DNA from 2 places in the Streptomyces sp. LZ34 genome. Region 2 is predicted to be linked to the other one. Evidence: riboswitches for the same ligand, from Rfam matches in the RefSeq annotation. Region 2 holds a riboswitch; the other holds the start of a gene.

Region 1 (9,922 bases), 2.9 Mb from region 2:
AGACCGGTCGTCGTCGGTCGAAGCCGATGGCGCGCAGCCCGGCGCCCTCCCGCAACAGCAGATGGGCCACCAGCGCGACCGGCACCAGCGCGGTGGTGATGCCGAAGAGCTGCCAGGCCAGATCCAGCCAGGGCCTGCCCGGCGCCTCCGAGGCGTTGAGCGTGGCCGCCTTGTCCTTCAGCCCGCCGGGCGCGGTCACCGAGCCGATAAAGCTGATCAGCGCCGATACGCCGCTCGCGCCCAGCGACAGCGCCAGGACCAGCAGCGTCTCATGGCGCAGGACGCGTTCCGGGAGCCTGCCCTCCGAAGGGGAAAGCTCCATGTCCCGCGCGTGTGACTGCACCCCTGCCTCCAGTTCCGCTTTTCCGCCTCATAGGTGGACGTGTGCCGCTAGGGTCTCGAAAAGAGTTCCGAAGATCGCGCAACGGTCAGGGGAGGCGCCATCCTGCTGGCGCGCCTCTCTCCTGACAGCTTCATCTTCACAGGAGACGCAGCACATGGGACGCCACAGCCTGCCCGAGGACTCAGTCGGCCCTGTCCACTCACCACGGCAGGACCCTACGGGGTCCCGGTCCGCCGCCCGCCGCCGGGCCGTCGCGATCTCCACCGCGGTCGTGCTCGCCCTGGCCACCGGTGCGGCGCTGGCCCTGCGCGGCGAACTGCTGGGCCCGATGGAGTCCTGCGCGAACGAGGCCGTGCGCATCGGGGTGGCCGCCTCACCGGACATCGCCCCGGCGCTGCGCGCGGTCGCCGAGCGCGCCCGGTCCGCCCACGTCCGGTCCGATGGCCGCTGCCTCGATGTGAAGGTCACCAGCCGGGCGCCCTACGAGGTGGCCGACGCGCTCGGCGACGACAGCCGCGACCCGGGTTTCCAGGTGTGGCTGCCGGACTCCAGCGTGTGGGTCGACCGCGCGGCGTCCTCCCCCAGCAAGCCCGTCCCCCTGGACACGCTCGGCGGCGTCGCGTCCTCACCGGTCGCCGTGGCGGCGACCCCGTCCGCCGCCAAGCGGCTCGGATGGCCGGAGAAGACGTACAGCTGGGCCCGGCTGACCGGGGCCGCGACCGGAGACGAGGATCTGCGGCTCGGGGCCGCGGACCCGGCGCGCAGCGCCACGGGGCTGCTCGCCCTCGCCCGCGTCAACGCCTCGATAGCCAAGGAGAGCGGCGGGTCGGGAAAGGGCGGCGGGGCCGACACGCGGGCCGCCGCCACCGCGAAACTCCTGTCCCAGCGCGTCTCCGACAGCGACGACCAGGTGCTGACCACGCTGCCGCGCGACGGCTCGGGCACGGAGGCGGGGAATCCGCGGCGCAATCAGGCGCTGTTCCTGTCCGAGCAGGCCGCCTACCGCCACAACGCGGCGGCCGCGGGGGCCCCTCGGCTCCAGCTGTTCTACCCCGAGGACGGCGCCGCCGAGCTCGACTATCCGTACACGGTGCTGAACGACGACGCGCTCACCACCGTGCGGGCCCGCGCCGCCACCCGGTTCATGACCTTTCTCTCCGACCCCGGGAACCGCCGGATCCTCGCGCAGCACGGCTTCCGGCCGGCGAGCGGCAAGGCGGTCGAGGCGGTGACCCGTACGGCGGGCGGCAAGGCGCCCCAGCCGTACGCGGCGGTCCCGGCCTCCGGGCCGTCGGGCGCGGAGCTGGACACGGCGCTGGGCATGTGGACGATCACCGTGCAGAGCGCTCGGCTGAACACGGTCGTCGACGCCTCGGCCTCCATGTCGGCCCCGGTGGCCGGTCGGCGCGGCGAATCCCGGATGGCCGTCACCAGGGCGTCCTTGCTGCGGGCGCTGGCGCAGTTCACACCGGAGGACGAGATCGGGCTGTGGGAGTTCTCCCGGCGCCTCGACGGCGCCCGGGACTACCGGGAGCTGGTCCCCACCCGGAGGCTGGGCCTGCGCACCTCGGACGGGTCCACCCAGCGCGACCGGCTGACGGCCGCCTTCGGCGCCCTGGAGCCGGTGCCGGACGGGGCGACCGGGCTGTACGACACGACGCTCGCGGCGTACCGGAAGGCACGCGACGGCTACGCGGAGGGCAAGTTCAACGCCGTCGTGCTGCTCACCGACGGGTCCAACCAGGACGAGGGCAGCATCTCGCGCAAGTCGCTGGTCCAGGAGCTGGGCCGGCTCGCCGACCCGAGCCGCCCGGTGCCGCTGATCGCCATCGCGGTCGGGCCGGACGCCGACCTGTCCGCGTGCGAGGACATCGCGGAGGCGACCGGCGGCTCGGCGCAGCAGGTGGCGGACCCGGCACAGATCGACAGCGTGATCCTCAAGGCGATCGTGTCGGCGAGCCGGGCGGGCGCGGAGAGCTCGGGCTGAGACACGGCCCCCTTTTTTTACGGCTCGGCTCTCCCCCGGCCGTGCCGGTCAGCCGGGGAGTCCGGCCGGCCAGGTGTGGACCGGTTCGCCGGTGCGCATCAGCTCGCAGTAGCGGCGGGTCATCGCCGCGAGCGCGGCGTCCCGCCCGAGCCCGCTCTCCCGGGCCCGGTGGTACGCGGCGGCCTGCCAGGACGCGCCGTTGACCCGCCGCCGGCAGCGCTCCTCGATGATCCCCAGGTAGCGCTCTCGGTCGGCGGGCTCGACACCCCAGGCGTCGAGCCCGGCGGCGGCCAGCGGCAGCAGCTCCTCCTGGACGAGCCGGACGGCGGGGATCCGCACGGTCGAGGAGGAGCGGCCGCCCGGCTTGGGCCACCGCAGGACCGCGTCGATGCCATGGCGGCAGGCCGTGTCGAAGTTGGCCGCCGCGGCCTCGAACGGCAGCCGCTTCCACACCGGGCGCGGCTCCTCGGCGAGCGCCCGCACCAGGCCGTAGTAGAAGGCGGCATTGGCGATGACATCGCTGACGGTGGGCCCGGCGGGCAGCACCCGGTTCTCCACCCTCAGGTGCGGCACGCCGTCGGCGACCGCGTACACGGGGCGGTTCCAGCGGTAGATGGTGCCGTTGTGCAGCACCAGCTCGTTCAGCAGCGGCACCCCGCCGTCGTCCAGCGCCCGCAGCGGGTCCTCGTCCCCCGCGGTCGACAGCAGCGGCGGGAAGAAGCGCAGATTCTCCTCGAAGAGCTCGTACGCGTCGCTGATCCAGCGCTCGCCGAACCAGGTCCGCGGGCGCACGCCCTGGGCCGCGAACTCCGGCGGGCGGACGTCCGTGGCCTGGAGGAACAGCGGTGGACGGGACTCGCGCCACACCTCCCGGCCGAACAGGAAGGGGGAGTTGGCGCCCACCGCGATCTGCGCGGCGGCCACCGCCTGGGCCGCGTTCCACACGGCCGCGAACCGGCCCGGGGTCACCTGTAGGTGCAACTGGACCGAGGTGCAGGCGGCCTCGGGGGCGATCGAGCCGGAGGCGTAGCGGAACCGCTCCTCGCCCTCGACATCGATCAGAAAATCCTCGCCGCGGGCGGCCAGCATCTGTTCGTTGAGAAGTTTGTAGCGGTCGTCGTAGGAGAGGTTCGTGGAGCCCAGGTCGCGGGCGGCAAGGGTCGGAAGAATTCCGATCATAACGATCTCGGAGTCCACTTCCCCCGCCTTGCGATCGGCATATGACAACCCCGTCCGGAGCTCTTCCGCCAACTGGTCGAGAACCCTTCCGTGCAAACGGTGGGGCACGATGTTTACTTCAAGATTGCACTGCCCGAGTTCGGTCTGGAAATCATGGCTGGCGATTCTCTCCAGAACCTCGGTGTTCATCATCCTCGGCATCCCGTCGACCCCCGCGAGATTCAGCTCGATCTCCAGCCCCATGAGATTCTTGGGGCGATCGAAACGCTTCTCGGCCAGGAGCCGGGCCAGCGCCTCGAGGCCCTGCCGGAGCCTCGCGCGCTGCCGCTGCCGCCCGGACGGATCGAACTCTCCGGCTACGACCTTGTCCCCCATCGAAGCGTCCCTTCCTCGAGTGGATCAACGGCCCCCGGCCGCGTACATCACGCTCGATGATGCCCAGCCAATGAGATCGATAACGCCACGCGCGGACCACCCAACCGATAGGCTCTGCACAGCGCCGCATTGCCGTGATGAAAAACACCCACCAGATCAAGCCTACCCGGGTTGGGTTAAAATGCCAGGTCATATCCGTGCATATGACAGAGAATCGGCGAAAATCCCCTCGCCCTGGCGGGCCGGATAAGTGCTTGCCCGCAATGCCGGGGACAGGTACATGAAACACGACGGGAACACTTGTCGTATAAACTCGGCAACCGAGGCAGAGAGACAGCGTCCTGACATCTCGTCAGGCCCCCTCTGACCCGCGTACACCGACAGCGCCATCCGCACCTGGCACGCCAGCGCTCCACCGTGTCTCCGAAGTGAGAGGCGACCCACCATGCCGCTGCACGTCCCCTCGGCTCCAGCGCCTGCTCTGAACAGCATCCGCACGGCCCTTGGCTCTCCCACCGCCGTCCGCACCCCGCTCCTCGGCGCCCTGGACGGGCCCTTCGAGCTCGAACTCCCACTGCCCGTCCACGTCCTGGACGACATCACCGCCCCCGACGGCCCGCCGCGCGCGCGGCTCAGCGGATGGCGGTTCCTGATCCGCGACAGTGAGCGTACGGTGGCCTCCGCCGAGGCGATGCTGACCGCCGACGGCTGGGTCTTCTCACACTTCTCCGAAGGCCCGTATGTGTCCTCGGCCGAACTGGCGCTGAGCCAGGCCGAGTCACTGCCCTCGGTGTACCAGCCACGGCTGCTGTCCATCCCGGAGCTGTACATGCTGACGCTGTGGCTGCGCGGCGACCCGACCGCCGACGCCTCCGAAGGCCATCTCGCCGCGGAAGACCTGCTGGTACCGCTCACCCCGGCCCCGCCGGGCATCGCCGCCCACCGCGCGCACCGCGCGGCGGATCTGCTGCCGGTGCTCACCCTCCGGCTGACGCGGACGCCGCTGCTGGGCTCGTCGGCCTGACGACCCGCGGCACCCGCCCCCACGCCCGAGCGCCCCGTGATCCCAAGGATCACGGGGCGCTCCGCTGCGGGCTCGTAACAGTCCCGTCGCGATGAACCGTCGGCCGTGTGGATGCGTCATTATCTAGCGAGTACCGGTGCCGTGAAATCCATGCGGAAACCGGCCTGTAGGGCAACACTTGGAGCAACCGACCGACTGACCAACGGGGGGCGGCCATGACTGCCGCAGCAAGCCACAGGACACTCACCACACCCCAGCGAGAGATCCCTTCCATGTGCCAGCACCAGCCATCGTGCCCGTCAGCCGACTCCGCCGACCGGGAGGCCGCCCATCTCGTGGCGCACCACCCCGAGCAGGGCTGGAGCCTGCTGTGCAACGGCGTCCTCCTCTTCGAGGACACCGGTGAGCTGCTGCCGGACGGGAAGATCATCGCCCCGCGCCGGGCGCTGGACACCGAGCGCGTCGTCACCGCCGCCTAGGCCCTGCCCAGGCGAATTCTCAGGGGCCGGCCCGGCGCTTCCGCCGCACCGGCCCCGTACCCGACCGGGCCCGCCCGGTCAGCTCTCGTACGACTCCAGCGGCGGGCAGGAACAGACCAGGTTGCGGTCGCCGAAGGCGCCGTCGATCCGCCGCACCGGCGGCCAGTACTTGTCGGCCGGCGACACCCCGGCCGGGAAGGCCGCCTCCGCCCGGGTGTAGGGGTGCTCCCACTCCCCGCTGAGCGCGGCCGCCGTGTGCGGGGCGTTCCGCAGCGGGTTGTCGTCCTGGGGCCACTCCCCGGAGCCGACCTTCTCGATCTCCGCCCGGATGGCGATCATCGCCTCGCAGAACCGGTCCAGCTCCGCCAGGTCCTCGCTCTCCGTCGGCTCGATCATCAGCGTGCCGGCGACCGGGAACGACATCGTGGGCGCGTGGAACCCGTAGTCGACCAGCCGCTTGGCCACATCGTCGACGCTCACGCCGGTCGCCTTGGTGAGCGGCCGCAGATCGACGATGCACTCGTGGGCGACCAGGCCGCCGGGGCCGGTGTAGAGCACCGGGTAGTGCGGCTCCAGGCGCCTGGCGATGTAGTTGGCGCCGAGCACCGCCACCTGGGTGGCCCGGCGCAGCCCCTCGGCGCCCATCAGCCGGACGTACGCCCAGGAGATGGGCAGGATGCCCGCCGAACCCCAGGGCGCGGCCGCGACCGGGCCCACGCCGGTCGCCGGGCCCGCCGCGGGCTGGAGCGGGTGGTTGGGCAGATACGGCGCCAGGTGCTCGCGCACCGCGACCGGGCCCACGCCGGGACCACCGCCGCCGTGCGGGATGCAGAAGGTCTTGTGGAGGTTCAGGTGGGAGACATCGCCGCCGAACCTGCCCGGCCGGGCCAGCCCCACCAGGGCGTTGAGGTTCGCGCCGTCCACGTAGACCTGGCCGCCCGCGTCGTGCACGGCCGCGCAGATCTCGCTGATGTGCTCCTCGAACACGCCGTGTGTGGACGGGTAGGTGACCATCAGGACGGCCAGTTCGTCGCCGTACTGCTCGATCTTGGCGCGCAGGTCGTCGGCGTCCACCTCGCCGTCCTCGCCGGTCCTGACCACGACGACCTTCATGCCCGCCATCACGGCGCTGGCGGCGTTGGTGCCGTGCGCGGAGGACGGGATGAGGCAGACGGTGCGCCGCTCCTCGCCGCCTGCCCGGTGGTAGGCGCGCACGGCCAGCAGCCCGGACAGCTCGCCCTGCGATCCGGCGTTCGGCTGCAGGGAGACCTTGTCGTAGCCGGTGGCCTCGGCCAGCCGCTCCTCCAGCTCGCGGATCAGCGTCAGGTAGCCCTGGGCCTGCTCGACGGGCGCGAAGGGGTGCAGCTCCCCGAACTCCGGCCAGGTGACCGGCTCCATCTCGGTGGTGGCGTTGAGCTTCATGGTGCAGGAGCCGAGCGGGATCATGCCCCGGTCCAGGGCGTAGTCGCGGTCGGCCAGGCGCCGCAGATAGCGCAGCATCGCGGTCTCGGAGCGGTGCCGGTGGAAGACCGGGTGGGTCAGGTACACGTCGCCGCGCAGCAGGTCGGCGGGGAGCGCGTCGGCCGCGGCGGCGTCCAGCTCGTCGATGGCGGGCAGCCCGCCGTCCACGCCGAAGGCCGACCACACGGCGGCGAGCTGGGCGCGGCCGGTGGTCTCGTCGCAGGCGATGCCCACATGGTCGGCGTCGGTCAGCCGCAGGTTGACCCCGGCCTCGCGGGCCGCGGTGACGACCTCGGCGGCCCGGCCCGGGACATACACGGTCAGGGTGTCGAAGAACGCGCCGTGCACGGTCTCCACACCCCCGGCCCGCAGGCCCTCGGCGAGCACGGCCGCGTAGCGGTGGGTGCGCCGGGCGATGGTCTTGAGCCCGTCCGGGCCGTGGTAGACGGCGTACATGCCGGCCATCACGGCGAGCAGGACCTGGGCGGTGCAGATGTTGCTGGTGGCCTTCTCCCGGCGGATGTGCTGCTCGCGGGTCTGCAGGGCCAGGCGGTACGCCTTGTCGCCGTCGGCGTCGACCGAGACGCCCACCAGACGGCCCGGCAGGCTGCGGGCGTAGGCCTCGCGGACGGCCATGAAACCGGCGTGCGGCCCGCCGAAGCCCATCGGCACACCGAACCGCTGGCTGCTGCCGACCGCGATGTCGGCGCCCAGCTCCCCGGGCGAGGTGAGCAGGGTGAGGGCCAGCAGGTCGGCGGCGACGGTGACCACCGCGCCGAGCTCATGGGCCCGCTCGATGACCGGGCGTGGGTCGCGCACCGCGCCGGAGGCGCCCGGGTACTGGAGCAGCACGCCGAACACCCCGCGCTCGGCCACCTCGGCCGGTATGCCCGTCGAGAGGTCGGCGACGACCACCTCGACGCCGGTGGGCTCGGCGCGGGTCTGGATGACCGCGACGGTCTGCGGCAGGGTGTCGGCGTCGATCAGGAACACGCCCTGCTTGACCTTGCCCACCCGCCGCGACAGCGCCATGGCCTCGGCGGCGGCGGTGGCCTCGTCGAGCAGCGAGGCACCGGCGGTCGGCAGCCCGGTGAGGTCGGCCACGACGGTCTGGAAGTTGAGCAGCGCCTCCAGCCGGCCCTGGGAGATCTCCGGCTGATAGGGCGTGTACGCGGTGTACCAGGCGGGGTTCTCCAGCACATTGCGCAGGATCACCGGCGGGGTGAAGGTCCCGTAGTAGCCCAGGCCGATCATCGGGGAGAGCACCTGGTTGCGCTCGGCCAGGCCGCGCAGCTCGGCCAGCACCTCGGCCTCGGTGCGGGCCGGGGGCAGCCCCAGTTCCCCGGCGCTCTTGATGACCTCCGGCACGGCGGCCTGGGTGAGCTCGTCGAGGGAGCCGAAGCCGACCTGCGCGAGCATCTTGGCCTGGGCCTCGGCGTCGGGTCCGATATGGCGCCGCTCGAACGGAGTACCGCGTTCCAGCTCGGTCAGTGAGGTGCGGTTGGCGGTCATCTGCGAGGCCTCCTGGTCTGTACGACCGACGAGGGGCACCACGGTGCGGGTGCCCGAACGGCCTCCCCCTCTGTCATCTCGACCTGAGAGCTTCACCGGGCCCGCGGACTGCGACCCGGCTTTCACCGTCGGTGAGGAGGGGTTCCGGAGCTGTGCTCGCCCGTGGCCCGCCCTGCTTTCCAGAGTGACCTCACCCGCGCGGTACGTGTGCCTGAGAGATTCCGGGGAGGATTTGCTCCTTCGGCGCCTCCGACGACGTCGGCGGAGAGCTCTCCCGCACGGGGTCTGCAGCCACCGTCAGCCTACCAGCGAGCCTGCCGCCAGGGTTTTTGGGCAAGCGCTCGAGTGGACGCGCGCGGCGTTGTGGCTTTTCTTAGATATCACGGGTATTACGGGACAAATCGCCACGTGTGGGAGAGAGTGTGCAGACCGACATCGATCCGCGGACCCTCATCGGCCGCAAGGCCTTCGACCGCGATGGCGCGAAGATCGGCACCGTGGACGAGGTCTACCTCGACGACGCGACCGGCGAGCCGGAATGGGCGGCGGTACGCACCGGCCTGTTCAGCCGGGACGTGTTCGTGCCTCTCGAACCCAGCGAGATCGTCGACGACTCGCTGCGAGTGCCGTACGAGCGGGCGCTCATCAAGGACGCGCCGGACTTCGGGGTCGGCCGCCACCTGTCGCCCGAGCAGGAGCTACAGCTCTACCACCACTACGGCCTGGACGTGACCGGCTGACCTTGGCGCCGCTCCTGGCCCGAACCCCGGTCCTGGCCCGAGCCCTGATCCGGCCGCTGGCCCTGAGCGGCGGCGTCGGTGTCGGTGTCGCTGTCGCTGTCGCTCACAGCGGGCCTGACCAGCGGCAGCGGCTCCGCGGGCTCCAGCGCCTGGTCGTCGACCGCGAAGGTCCGCACCCGGCCCGGCTCCGACCAGGGCTCCTCGAACCGCACGGTCACCCGGCCGACCCCGCTGCCCTGCACCCACCCCGCCCCGTACTCCGCGTGTCGTACATCGGAGCCGGGCAGCCAGCGGCGCGGCCGGCCGGCGTCCTCGCCCTCCTCCTCCAGGCCCGCCGGGGCGGGCTCCGGCGCCCCTCCGGCCTCGCGCGTCCCCTCCGCGGCCTCCTGAGCCTCATGGGCGGCCTGGGCCGCCTGGGCGAACAGATCCTCCTGGGTGTAGTCCGCCAGCCCGCTCACGCCCACTCCCAGCAGCCGCACACCCGCCGTGGTGTCCACGCCTTCCAGCAGCCGCGCCGCGGCCTCCCGCACCACTCCCGGATCGTCCGTCGGCCCGCGCAGCGTCTCGGACCGGGTCAGCGTGGAGAAGTCGTAACGCCGCACCTTGAGCACGACCGTGCGCCCCGAACGGCCGGCCCCGCGCAGCCGCCGCACACACCGGTCGGCGAGCCGCGCCACCTCCACCTGCACCCGCGTGCGGTCGGTGAGGTCGACGTCGTACGTGTCCTCCACCGATACGGACTTGGCGTCCCGCTCGGCGACGACCGGCCGGTCGTCCCGCCCCCAGGCCATGCCGTACAGCGACGCGCCATGGGCCTTGCCC
Region 2 (9,922 bases):
TTGAACAGCCAGCCGCCCTCGAAGGGGGCGGAATTCACCAGCGCCGGGTCGTTCACCACGTCCTCGTTGATCTCGGTGACCTCGCCGGTGACCGGCGCGTACAGATCGCTGACGGACTTCGTGGACTCCAGCTCGCCGCAGGTCTCACCCGCGGTGACCGTCGTGCCGACCTCCGGGAGCTGGACGAAGACGACGTCGCCGAGCGAGTTGGCCGCGAACTCGGTGATGCCGACCGTCGACACACCGTCCTCGCCGGCGGCCGACAGCCACTCGTGCTCCTTGCTGTAACGCAGCTGCTGGGGGTTGTTCATGGTCCGATTCTCCTGGATACGGGGGGATGCTTGGGAAACGGGTCTTGCCTGGTGGGACAGGCGGTACGGGAGGGGCACCGCCCAGTGGTAGCTGGGGGAGTACGCACGGGGTGGCCCGGCGCCGCCGGCGGGCGGCGGGCTCAGCGCCGCTTGTAGAAGGGGAGGGCCACGACCTCGTACGGCTCATGGGTACCGCGGATGTCCACTGACACACCCGCCGTCCCCGGCGTGGCGTGCCCGGCGTCCACATACGCGATCGCGATCGGCTTGCCGAGGGTGGGCGAGGGCGCGCCCGAGGTGACCTCGCCGATCACCGCGCCGTCCGCGCCGATCACCGGGTACCCCGCACGCGGGACCCGGCGGCCCGCCGCGACCAGGCCGACCAGCACCCGCGGCGGATCGGTCTCGGCCCGGCGCGCCGCCGCCTCCAGGGCCGCGCGTCCGACGAAGTCACCGGGCTTGTCGAACTTCACCACCCGGCCGAGCCCCGCGTCGAAGGGCGTGGTCCGGCGGGTCAGCTCATGCCCGTACAGCGGCATCCCGGCCTCCAGACGCAGCGTGTCCCGGCAGGACAGCCCGCACGGCACCAGCCCGGCCGGGGCCCCCGCCTCGGTCAGCGCCTGCCACAGCCGCTCGGCGTCGTCCGGCGACACGAACAGCTCGAAGCCGTCCTCGCCCGTGTAGCCGGTACGGGCGATCAGCGCCGGGACGCCCGCGACCGTGCCGGGCAGGCCCGCGTAGTACTTGAGGCCGTCCAGATTGGCGTCGGTCAGGCCCTCCAGGATCGTGGGAGACGCCGGGCCCTGGACGGCGATCAGCGCATACGCGTCCCGGTCGTCCCGTACGGCCGCGTCCAGGCCCTCGGCGCGCTCGGTGAGCGCGTCCAGCACCACCTGGGCGTTCGAGGCGTTGGCGACCACCAGGAACTCCTGCTCGCCGAGGCGGTAGACGATCAGGTCGTCCAGGATGCCGCCCTGGGCGTCGCAGATCATGGTGTAGCGGGCGCGGCCGACGGCGAGCGCCGACAGATGGCCCACCAGCGCCCGGTCCAGGGCGGCGCCGGCCTGCGGGCCGGTGAGCGTGATCTCACCCATGTGGGAGAGGTCGAAGAGGCCGGCGCGGGTGCGCACCGCGGTGTGCTCGTCGCGCTCGCTCCCGTAGCGCAGCGGCATCTCCCAGCCGGCGAAGTCGGTCATGGTGGCGCCGAGCGCGCGGTGCACCGCGTCCAGGGCGGTATGGCGGGGGGTGGGCGGGGCGCCGGTCACGGATGTGTCGGGCATCGGGGCATCGGTCATGGGGGGCTGGCTCCAGGGCGGGACGGCGACGAGGACGACGAGGACGAGTCCTCCCCATCTGTCATCGGAACCTGAGAGGTTCGCCGTGACCCCTTCTCCCGGCCGACATCGTCGGCGTCATCGCGGAGAGCGGTCCGGCTTGCACCGTGGGTGGAGCCACGCCAGCGGCTCGCTTTTCAGATCTGCCTCGCCCGCGCGGTATCGGGGCCTGAGAGATTCAAGGGAGGACTTGCTCCTTCGGCGCCCCGGACGGCCGGCACTGCTGCCGGTGGCCGAGGACTCTCCCGCGCGGATTCAAGCGGCCGGTATGGAGTTGCGCGCAACATCATCGCACGTACGCCCGAGAAGGGAAGACCTGACCGGGTGGAACCGCTGTCGCCCCGGCCCCCCACTCACAGGCCCCACGCGCAGGCCGGACTCACCGGCCCCACTCACAGGCCCGACTCACAGGGCATGAATGCCCAGCCCACAGGGATACCACCTTGCTGGACATTACCTTTTCTTGACACTCTTCGGGAACGAGCCGCAGTGACCGACCTAGGAGGACGATCACGGTGCACGGGCAGGGTACGTACGCGACGACGACATGTGGGCCCCTGCCGGTGACGCAGGGAGCGGCGCCAACCGGAGGGGCGCTCAGGCCGGGGCGCCGGGCGCCCGTGCACGACCTGCGCGGCGGTGGCGACGCGGCCGAACGCAGGCCCGGGGCCGAGTCCGGGGCCAGGGCCGAGTCCGAATCCAGGTCCGAATCCGGGTCCGAGTCCGGGTCCGGGTCCGGGCCTGAGCCCAGGCCCGGGCCCGGCGCGCGCGAGCTGCGCTACCGCGCGGGGGACGTGGTGGTCGCCTCCGGGCTGCCCGGCAGCGGCAAGAGCACCATGATCGGCCGGGCCGTGCCCTGTCTGGACCAGAGTGGGGGCGCGGTGGTGCGGGTGGACTCGCAGGACACCCGCGAGCGCTGGGAGCGGCGGCTGCCCCGCTGGCTGCCGTACGCCCTCTACCGCCCGCTGGTGCGGTGCGCCCACTACGCCGGGCTGCGCCGGGCGCTGCGCTCGGGCGCGAGCGTCGTGGTGCACGACTGCGGCACGCTCTCCTGGGTCCGCCGCTGGCTGGCCCGCGACGCCCGGCGCACCGGCCGTCGGCTGCACATGGTGCTGCTGGACGTCGGGGCCGCGGTGGCGCTGGAGGGACAGGCCGCCCGCGGCCGTGAGGTCTCCCGCTACGCCTTCGGGCGCCACCGCCGCGCGGTGGGGCGGCTGGTCGCCGCCGCGGAGGGCGGGCGGCCGCCCGAAGGCTGCGCCTCGGTGGCGCTGCTGGATCGGACGGCCGCGAGCGCGCTGCGCCGCATCGGCTTCGAGTGACGCGCGGCGGGACGGTGGAGCGCAGCCGTCACGGAGCCTGGTCGACGGCGGCCTCCACCGGGTGAGGCAGCGGCATGGGGGCCACGGAGTCGTCCTCGGCCACCTTGGGCGCGGCGGACTCGACGGCGGACATCGGGGTGGCGGCCGTCGTGGTGGGCCTCTGGGTACCCGGCTTCTTGACGTCCGGTCTCGTGCTGGGCTTGTGGGCGCCGGGCTCAGGGGCGGCGGGCTTGTCGGTGCCGGGCTTGTCGGTGCCGGGCATGTCGGCGCCAGGCACGTCGGTGCCGGGGGCTTCGGGGGCGTCGGGCTGCGTGCTCGGCGTCATGGCGCCGGGCTTGGTGCCAGGCTCGGGGACGCCGGGCTTGGTGTCGTGCTTCTTCGCCTCCGGCTTCTTCGCCTCCTGCTTCTTGGCGTCGTGCTTCTTGCCGTGGTCCTTCTTTCCGTGCTCGGCGGCGCCGGGCTTCGTGCCGGGCTCGGGGGTGGTGCGCTCCGGGGCGGCCGTCATCGTGACGGGCTTCCGGTCGGCGAGCGCGGACGCCTCGTCGGCGAGGGTCGACGCCTCGTCCGGGAGCGGCAGCATCGGGGGCAGCATCGGCTGGTTCATCCCCGGGAGCGGGCCCATGATGGCGCTGATCAGCCCCATGATGGCGTCGGCGATGCGAGGGAGCGCCGCGGTGGCCGTGGCTTCGTCGCCGGTGGCGACGGCGTCCAGCAGGTCGTCGATCGCCCGCTGGAGCGCGTCCAGCGGGTCCGTCGAGATGTCCGTGGGCTCGACCTGAACGGCGTACGGCGGCGTCTCGGCCTGCCCCTGCCCGGCGGCCTGCCCTTGCTCGGCGGCCTGCGGCGGCACGGTGATCTGGCCCGGAGCCTGGCTCTGGTTCTGGCCCGGCGCCTGGCCTTGGTCCTGGTCCTGCCCCTGGTCCTGCCCCTGGTTCTGGCCCTGGCCCTGGTTTTGGCCCGCTTCGGGGTCGTCCGACGGCATCTGGTTCCGGCCGTGCTCCCGACCCTTGTCCTGGGTCTTGCCCTGGACCTTCTCCTTCTCCTTTACCTTCTCCTTTACCTGCGAAGCGGCCCGCGGGGTGCGGGCCGCTTCGGCGGACTTGCGGGCGGCCTTCACCGCGCTGTCGATCGCCGCCGCGTGCTTGACCAGCTCGGCTTCCGAGAGCATCCCGTCGGGGGCCTCCTCCACCGCCTTGGCCAGATCCACCACCCGCTCGAGGAGGACCCGCAGATCGCGCATGGCCTGGGTCTGGGCCGGACTCATCCGTGTGTCGGCGAGCGCCGCTGGGGTGGGGGCCGGGGCCTTGGCGCCGGCCGTGCCCCCGGATCCGCCGGCCGCGGCGGCGGCCAGGCCGGCGGTGCCGAACAGAAGAGAGCCGGCCATGACGGAGGTGACAAGGACTTCGGCCTTGCGGGACGCGCGGATCATGAGACCTTCCTTCGCTGTGGTGATGTATGGGCGTACTCGACACCACGGTGCGAAGAGCGCGAACTGTACGCAACTCGACGATTACGTTCTGAAGTGATCTGAAGCGGTCATAAGTCGTCCGCGTTCGGTCGTCGCCTCGCCCTCCACCTGGGGATTTGCTGTGGAGATCGGCGGCCCCCGATGCCGCCCGGCGATGCAGCCGTTAGGGTGCCTGTGCAGGTCCGACGAGATGGCGGTTGAACAGAAATGAGCATCCCGGAGCAGCACGGTCCAGTACCGGCTCACGGCGGGTTTCCTGACGGTGCGTTTTCTGCAGTTCCGGCGTTTCCGGCATTTCCGGGCAACGAGCTCGAAGAGGTGCTCGCCGCCTCGGTCGACGTCCCCGGCGCCGGCGCCCGCATCGTCGAGACCCTGGCCCGCAGCCGGATCTGGGTGCCGCTGCCCATGGGGGGCGGCCCGGACAGCAACGGCCTGGACCTGCCCACCATGGAGATCGAAGGCGGCGCATATGTGCCGGTGTTCAGCTCCGAACAGCAGTTCCTCCAGATCGTCGGCGCCCATATGGCGTTCACCGTCGCCCCGGCCGTCGAATTCGCCCGCGGCCTGCCGCCCCAGCTCGGCATCGCGGTGAACCCCGGCGGCGCGGTCGGCGTCCCGCTTCCGCCGCCGGCCGTGGCCGAGTTGTGCCGGACCGGGCGCAGCGAGCTGGACGGTCCGGCCACCGGCGGCCGGGTGCGTCTCTTCGAGCCGGACTGGCAGGAAGAACCGGTCGACTTTTTGGCGGCCGCCGGGCTCGAGTTCGGCAAGGTGGCCGGGGTGCGGACCGCCCGGCGCGCGCTGGCCAGCGTCGAGGGGGAGCCGCCCGCGCTGTTCGTCGGCGTCGAGCTGGACCTTCCGGGGCCGGAAGGCCAGGCCACCGCGGTGGAGGCGCTCGGTCGCGCGCTCGGCACCGTACCGTTGCCGTGGACGGTCCAGCTCGTTCTGCTGGACATCGCCCAGGACCCGGTGGCGGACTGGATGCGCGAGCGGGTGCGACCGTTCTACGACCGTGACCGCTGAGTCGCCCGGGAGACCACTGTAAAGGCCCGTAAGCTGGTTGGATGACCGGTGGCGGGGCGCGGTCGCGCGCCCCTGCCCAGGTGTGTGGACAGGTCGAGAGAGGGGCGGACCCAGGTGAGCGCGGGAGGCGGCCACGTCGAGCGGATGATTCAGCAGGTCGCTCCCGGCCGGTACGACGCCTACGAGTCGCTGCTGTACGCGCTCGCCGACGGCCAGGTCTGGATGCTGCTGTGGCACGGCACCCCCGGCTCACCCGACGCGCAGTACGGAAACATGGACGTCGCCGGGCTCGGCTACGCCCCCTGTGTGACCTCCGTCCAGGAGCTCGCCGCCAGCGGCTGGAACCGCGCCCATGAGGTGGTGGGCGGCCGTCAGATCGCGTCCTCGCTCTTCCCCGACCGCTACGGCCTGTGGCTCAATCCGCATGCCCCCGGCGGCGGCATCGGCATCCCCTGGCTCGATCTGCGCAGAATCGCCTGCGGTATGGACCGGCTGCCCGCCGGGCCACTGCGGCTCAGCGAGCCCGCCATAGAAATCCCCCAGTTCTACGCCCTCTTGGGGCAGAACGCGCACCGCACGCCCGCGGTGCGGTCGCTGCGCCGCGCCTGGGTGCAGCCCGCGCTCGGCGCGCCGTATCTGGCGATCGGGCTCGACCTGTACGACACCGGCGCCGCGGGCGCGGAGGCCGCGCGGGTGATGATGGGCCAGTCGATCGGCGCGGTGCCCGACGGGCTGCCGGTTTCCACGGTCGCGATGTCCGACGAGTACGACCCGGTGGCGATGTGGATGCGGGCCAACGCCCGCCCGTTCTTCGACCGTGACGCCTACGGGGCGGCCCAGCCGGCCCCCTCGTACGGCTATCCGCCGCCGCACGGCGGCCGGCAGTCGGGACCCGCGCCGAGCACCTGGTAACACCCCTGCCACCACCCCGGTAACGGTCCTGTTAACCGGACGGTTCGCACCGCTGAGCGGAGTCGCGGTCCGGATAACGGAACACCCCTCACCACATCACGGTTAGGCATCCATTACCCGGATGGGCTGGCGGGTGATCACGAACGCGATGAAGACTCCCGCAACGGGAGGTGTCCGTACCTGCGGGTAGTGCGCGCTTCCCCTTCACGAAACTTCCGCACCACGAGCACGATATTCACCTGCGTTTGTGAACCACGCCGCTACAGCGGCAGGTCGTGGGCCGGTCACCACCGGTCGAGAGGGGTCCCCACCACGATGACGGCACCATTGCACGACACGAGCACGGATGCGGCACCGGCCGCACCCGTCGATGTCGCGGCGGATGTAGTCAAAGCCTCGGTCGAGGGGCGGTCGCTGCGTCAGATCGCCTGGATGCGCCTGAAGCGGGACAAGCTGGCGCTGGCCGGCGGGGCCGTGGTCGTCCTCCTGGTGCTGGTGGCCGTCTTCGCGCCGCTGATCGTGAGCGTGCTGGGGCATCCGCCCAATGAGTTCCACCAGGAGGAGATCGACCCGCTGTTCGGCACCCCGAAGGGCTCCTGGGGCGGTATCAGCTCCGACTTCCTCTTCGGCGTCGAACCGTCCAACGGCCGCGATGTGTTCAGCCGGATCGTCTACGGCGCGCGGATCTCGCTGCTGGTGGCCTTCCTCGCGGCGGTCGTCGCCGTGGTGCTGGGGACTGTCTTCGGCGTCATCGCGGGGTATTTCGGCGGCTGGGTTGACACCGTTATCAGCCGGGTGATGGACATGCTGCTGGCCTTCCCGCAGCTGCTGTTCATCATCTCCCTGGTCTCGGTGCTGCCGAACGATCTGCTGGGGCTGTCCGGCAGCGGGGTGCGCATCGCGATCCTGGTCTCCGTGATCGGCTTCTTCGGCTGGCCGTACGTCGGCCGCATCGTGCGCGGCCAGACGCTGTCCCTGCGCGAGAAGGAGTACGTCGAGGCGGCGCGCAGCCTGGGCGCGGGCCGGCGCTACATCCTCTTCCGGGAGCTGCTGCCCAACCTGGTCGCGCCCATCACCGTCTACGCCACGCTGATGATCCCCACGAACATTCTCACCGAGGCGGCGCTCAGCTTCCTGGGCGCGGGCGTGAAGCCGCCGACCGCGTCCTGGGGGCAGATGCTCTCCGATGCCGTCGGCACCTACAAGGACGACCCGATGTTCATGATCATTCCGGGTCTGGCGATCTTCATCACCGTGCTGGCGTTCAACCTCTTCGGCGACGGCGTCCGAGACGCCCTCGACCCGAAGGGGACGCGTTGATGGCGCCCCGCGCGACCGCGGCCCAGCCGCACCGAAACGAATCTGCCCTTGCCGCACCTGTCAGGCGGCGGTCACCCGATGGTTCCCCGGCGCCATGCCAAGGACCGATATCCCGGAGGTTGCACGAAACAATGAAACCCCTACGTTCGTCGAGAAGTAGGCGGATCGCCGGTGCGGCGGTCGTCGTCGGGGCCCTGATGGCCACCGCGGCCTGCGGTGGTGGCAAGGACGACGACAAGGGCGAGGGCGCCGGGTTCAACGCCGCGACGAAGGGCATCGCCAACGCGTCGACCAAAACGGGCGGCACGCTCAAGTTCATCAACAAGCAGGACTTCGACTCGCTCGACCCGCAGCGCCAGTACTACGGCTTCGCCTGGGACTTTTCGCGCTTCTACGCGCGCCAACTGATCACCTACGCCCCCAAGCCGGGCAAGGCGAGCAACGAGCTGGTCCCCGACCTGGCCACGTCCAACGCCAAGATCACCGACGGCGGCAAGACCTACACGTACACCCTGCGTGACGGGATCACCTGGGAGGACGGCTCGCCGATCACCGCCCAGGACGTCAAGTACGGCATCGAGCGCATCTGGGCCAAGGACCTCATCTCCGGCGGTCCGGCCTATCTGCGCCAGGTCCTGGACCCCGATGGCAAGTACAAGGGGCCCTACAAGGACAAGACCAAGGACAAGCTGGGCCTGAAGGCGATCGAGACGCCGGACGCGAAGACCATCATCTTCCGTCTGCCCAAGCCCAACGGTGACTTCGAGCAGATGCTGGCGATGCCCACCGGCTCGCCCGTCAAGGCGTCCAAGGACACCGGCGCCCAGTACACCAACCAGCCCTTCTCCTCCGGCCCGTACAAGGTCCAGTCGTACAAGCCGGGCAAGGGCGCGGTACTGGTCCGCAACCCCAAGTGGAACAAGGCGTCCGACCCGATCCGCCCGGCCCTGCCGGACAAGGTCACGGTGACCCTCAACTCCAACCTCGATGCCGTCGACGAGCTGCTGATCAAGGGCGACTACGACGTCTTCCTCAGCGCCACCGGCATGGGCCAGGCCGGCCGCAGCGAGGCGCTCAAGCAGCACAAGGGCAACGTCGACAACATCGAGACGAGCTTCGTCCGGTACGTCGACTTCGCCACCAAGGTCAAGCCGTTCGACAACATCCACTGCCGCAAGGCGGTCTTCTACGCCACCGACTACACGTCGCTGCAGACCATTCGCGGTGGCCCGCAGGCCGCCGGTGACATCGCCACCACCATGCTCCCCAAGAGCATCGCGGGCTGGGACGACTACGACCCGTACGGCGTCCTCGAGCGCACCAGCAAGACGGGCAAGAAGTACAAGGCGGCCATGAAGGCGGCCCAGGTCAAGGCCAAGGACGAGCTGAAGCAGTGCGGCAAGCCGGACGGCTTCTCCGCCAACATCGTCGCCCGTAACGACCAGCCGAACGAGGTCAAGGCCGCCGAGGCGCTGCAGGCGGCGCTGGGCGAGGTCGGCATCAAGCTCCAGGTCGAGAACATCGACGGTGCCTCCTCGGCGAGCGTCACCGGCTCCCCCTCGGTGATGAAGAAGCGCAACTTGGGTCTGTCCATGACCGGCTGGGGCCCCGACTTCCCGACCGGCCAGGGCTTCGAGCAGCCGCTGATCGACGGCCGCTTCATCCAGCAGACCGGTAACTACAACGTTTCCGAGACCAACGACCCGACGATCAACGGACTCTTCGACACGGCGCTCAAGGAGACCGACCCCGCCAAGGCCGGTGAGTCCTACAAGGCGATCAACCACAAGATCGTCGACCTGGCCGTGCAGATGCCCTTCCTCTACGAGAAGAACATCACCTGGCGCAGCTCCCGGCTGACGAACGCCTTCTCTTCGGCGGCCTACAACGGCCGTTACGACTACTCCCAGCTCGGCGTCGTCAAGTGATGGTTCGCCAAGCGACCGTCACACCCCACCATCGCCGAACCGTATAAGGCCCGAAGGGCAGGTGATGGCCGCGGGCGGTGGTCCGGGAGTCCCCTGATCGGGGGCTCCCGGGCCGCCGCCGGGCCGCGCACAGTGCTTGCATATGTCATCCGGCGCTTGTTCGCCGTCATCATGATGCTGTTGGTCGTCACACTCACGACCTTCGCCATCTTCTTCATGATCCCGAAGTGGGCCGGTTCCGATCCCGCGCTCCTCTTCGTCGGCAAACAGTCCGACCCGGAGGCCATCGAGGGCATCAGACAGAAGCTGA

Evidence for each region. A riboswitch is a leader RNA that binds a small molecule or an ion and turns the genes downstream of it on or off. The one in region 2 is predicted to bind glycine.
Region 1: it holds a riboswitch for glycine, as region 2 does, so the genes downstream of both, gcvP (aminomethyl-transferring glycine dehydrogenase) here and gcvT (glycine cleavage system aminomethyltransferase GcvT) in region 2, are expected to answer to the same signal.

The regions. Positions count from the first base shown of each region.
Region 1 covers NZ_CM132680.1:1,414,642-1,424,563, forward strand. Annotated here, with positions in the region: gene ACWY4P_RS04935 (CPBP family intramembrane glutamic endopeptidase) at 1-322, opposite strand, end outside; gene ACWY4P_RS04940 (substrate-binding domain-containing protein) at 498-2,330, shown strand; gene ACWY4P_RS04945 (glutamate--cysteine ligase) at 2,379-3,884, opposite strand; gene ACWY4P_RS04950 (hypothetical protein) at 4,330-4,908, shown strand; gene ACWY4P_RS04955 (DUF5999 family protein) at 5,181-5,387, shown strand; gene gcvP (aminomethyl-transferring glycine dehydrogenase) at 5,466-8,360, opposite strand; glycine riboswitch at 8,421-8,549, opposite strand; glycine riboswitch at 8,550-8,647, opposite strand; gene ACWY4P_RS04965 (PRC-barrel domain-containing protein) at 8,783-9,100, shown strand; gene ACWY4P_RS04970 (DNA polymerase IV) at 9,076-9,922, opposite strand, start outside.
Region 2 covers NZ_CM132680.1:4,316,453-4,326,374, reverse strand. Annotated here, with positions in the region: gene gcvH (glycine cleavage system protein GcvH) at 1-311, opposite strand, end outside; gene gcvT (glycine cleavage system aminomethyltransferase GcvT) at 452-1,606, opposite strand; glycine riboswitch at 1,793-1,903, opposite strand; gene ACWY4P_RS16890 (AAA family ATPase) at 2,266-2,964, shown strand; gene ACWY4P_RS16885 (hypothetical protein) at 2,993-4,393, opposite strand; gene ACWY4P_RS16880 (enhanced serine sensitivity protein SseB) at 4,640-5,452, shown strand; gene ACWY4P_RS16875 (enhanced serine sensitivity protein SseB C-terminal domain-containing protein) at 5,597-6,364, shown strand; gene ACWY4P_RS16870 (ABC transporter permease) at 6,680-7,684, shown strand; gene ACWY4P_RS16865 (ABC transporter substrate-binding protein) at 7,816-9,612, shown strand; gene ACWY4P_RS16860 (ABC transporter permease) at 9,769-9,922, shown strand, end outside.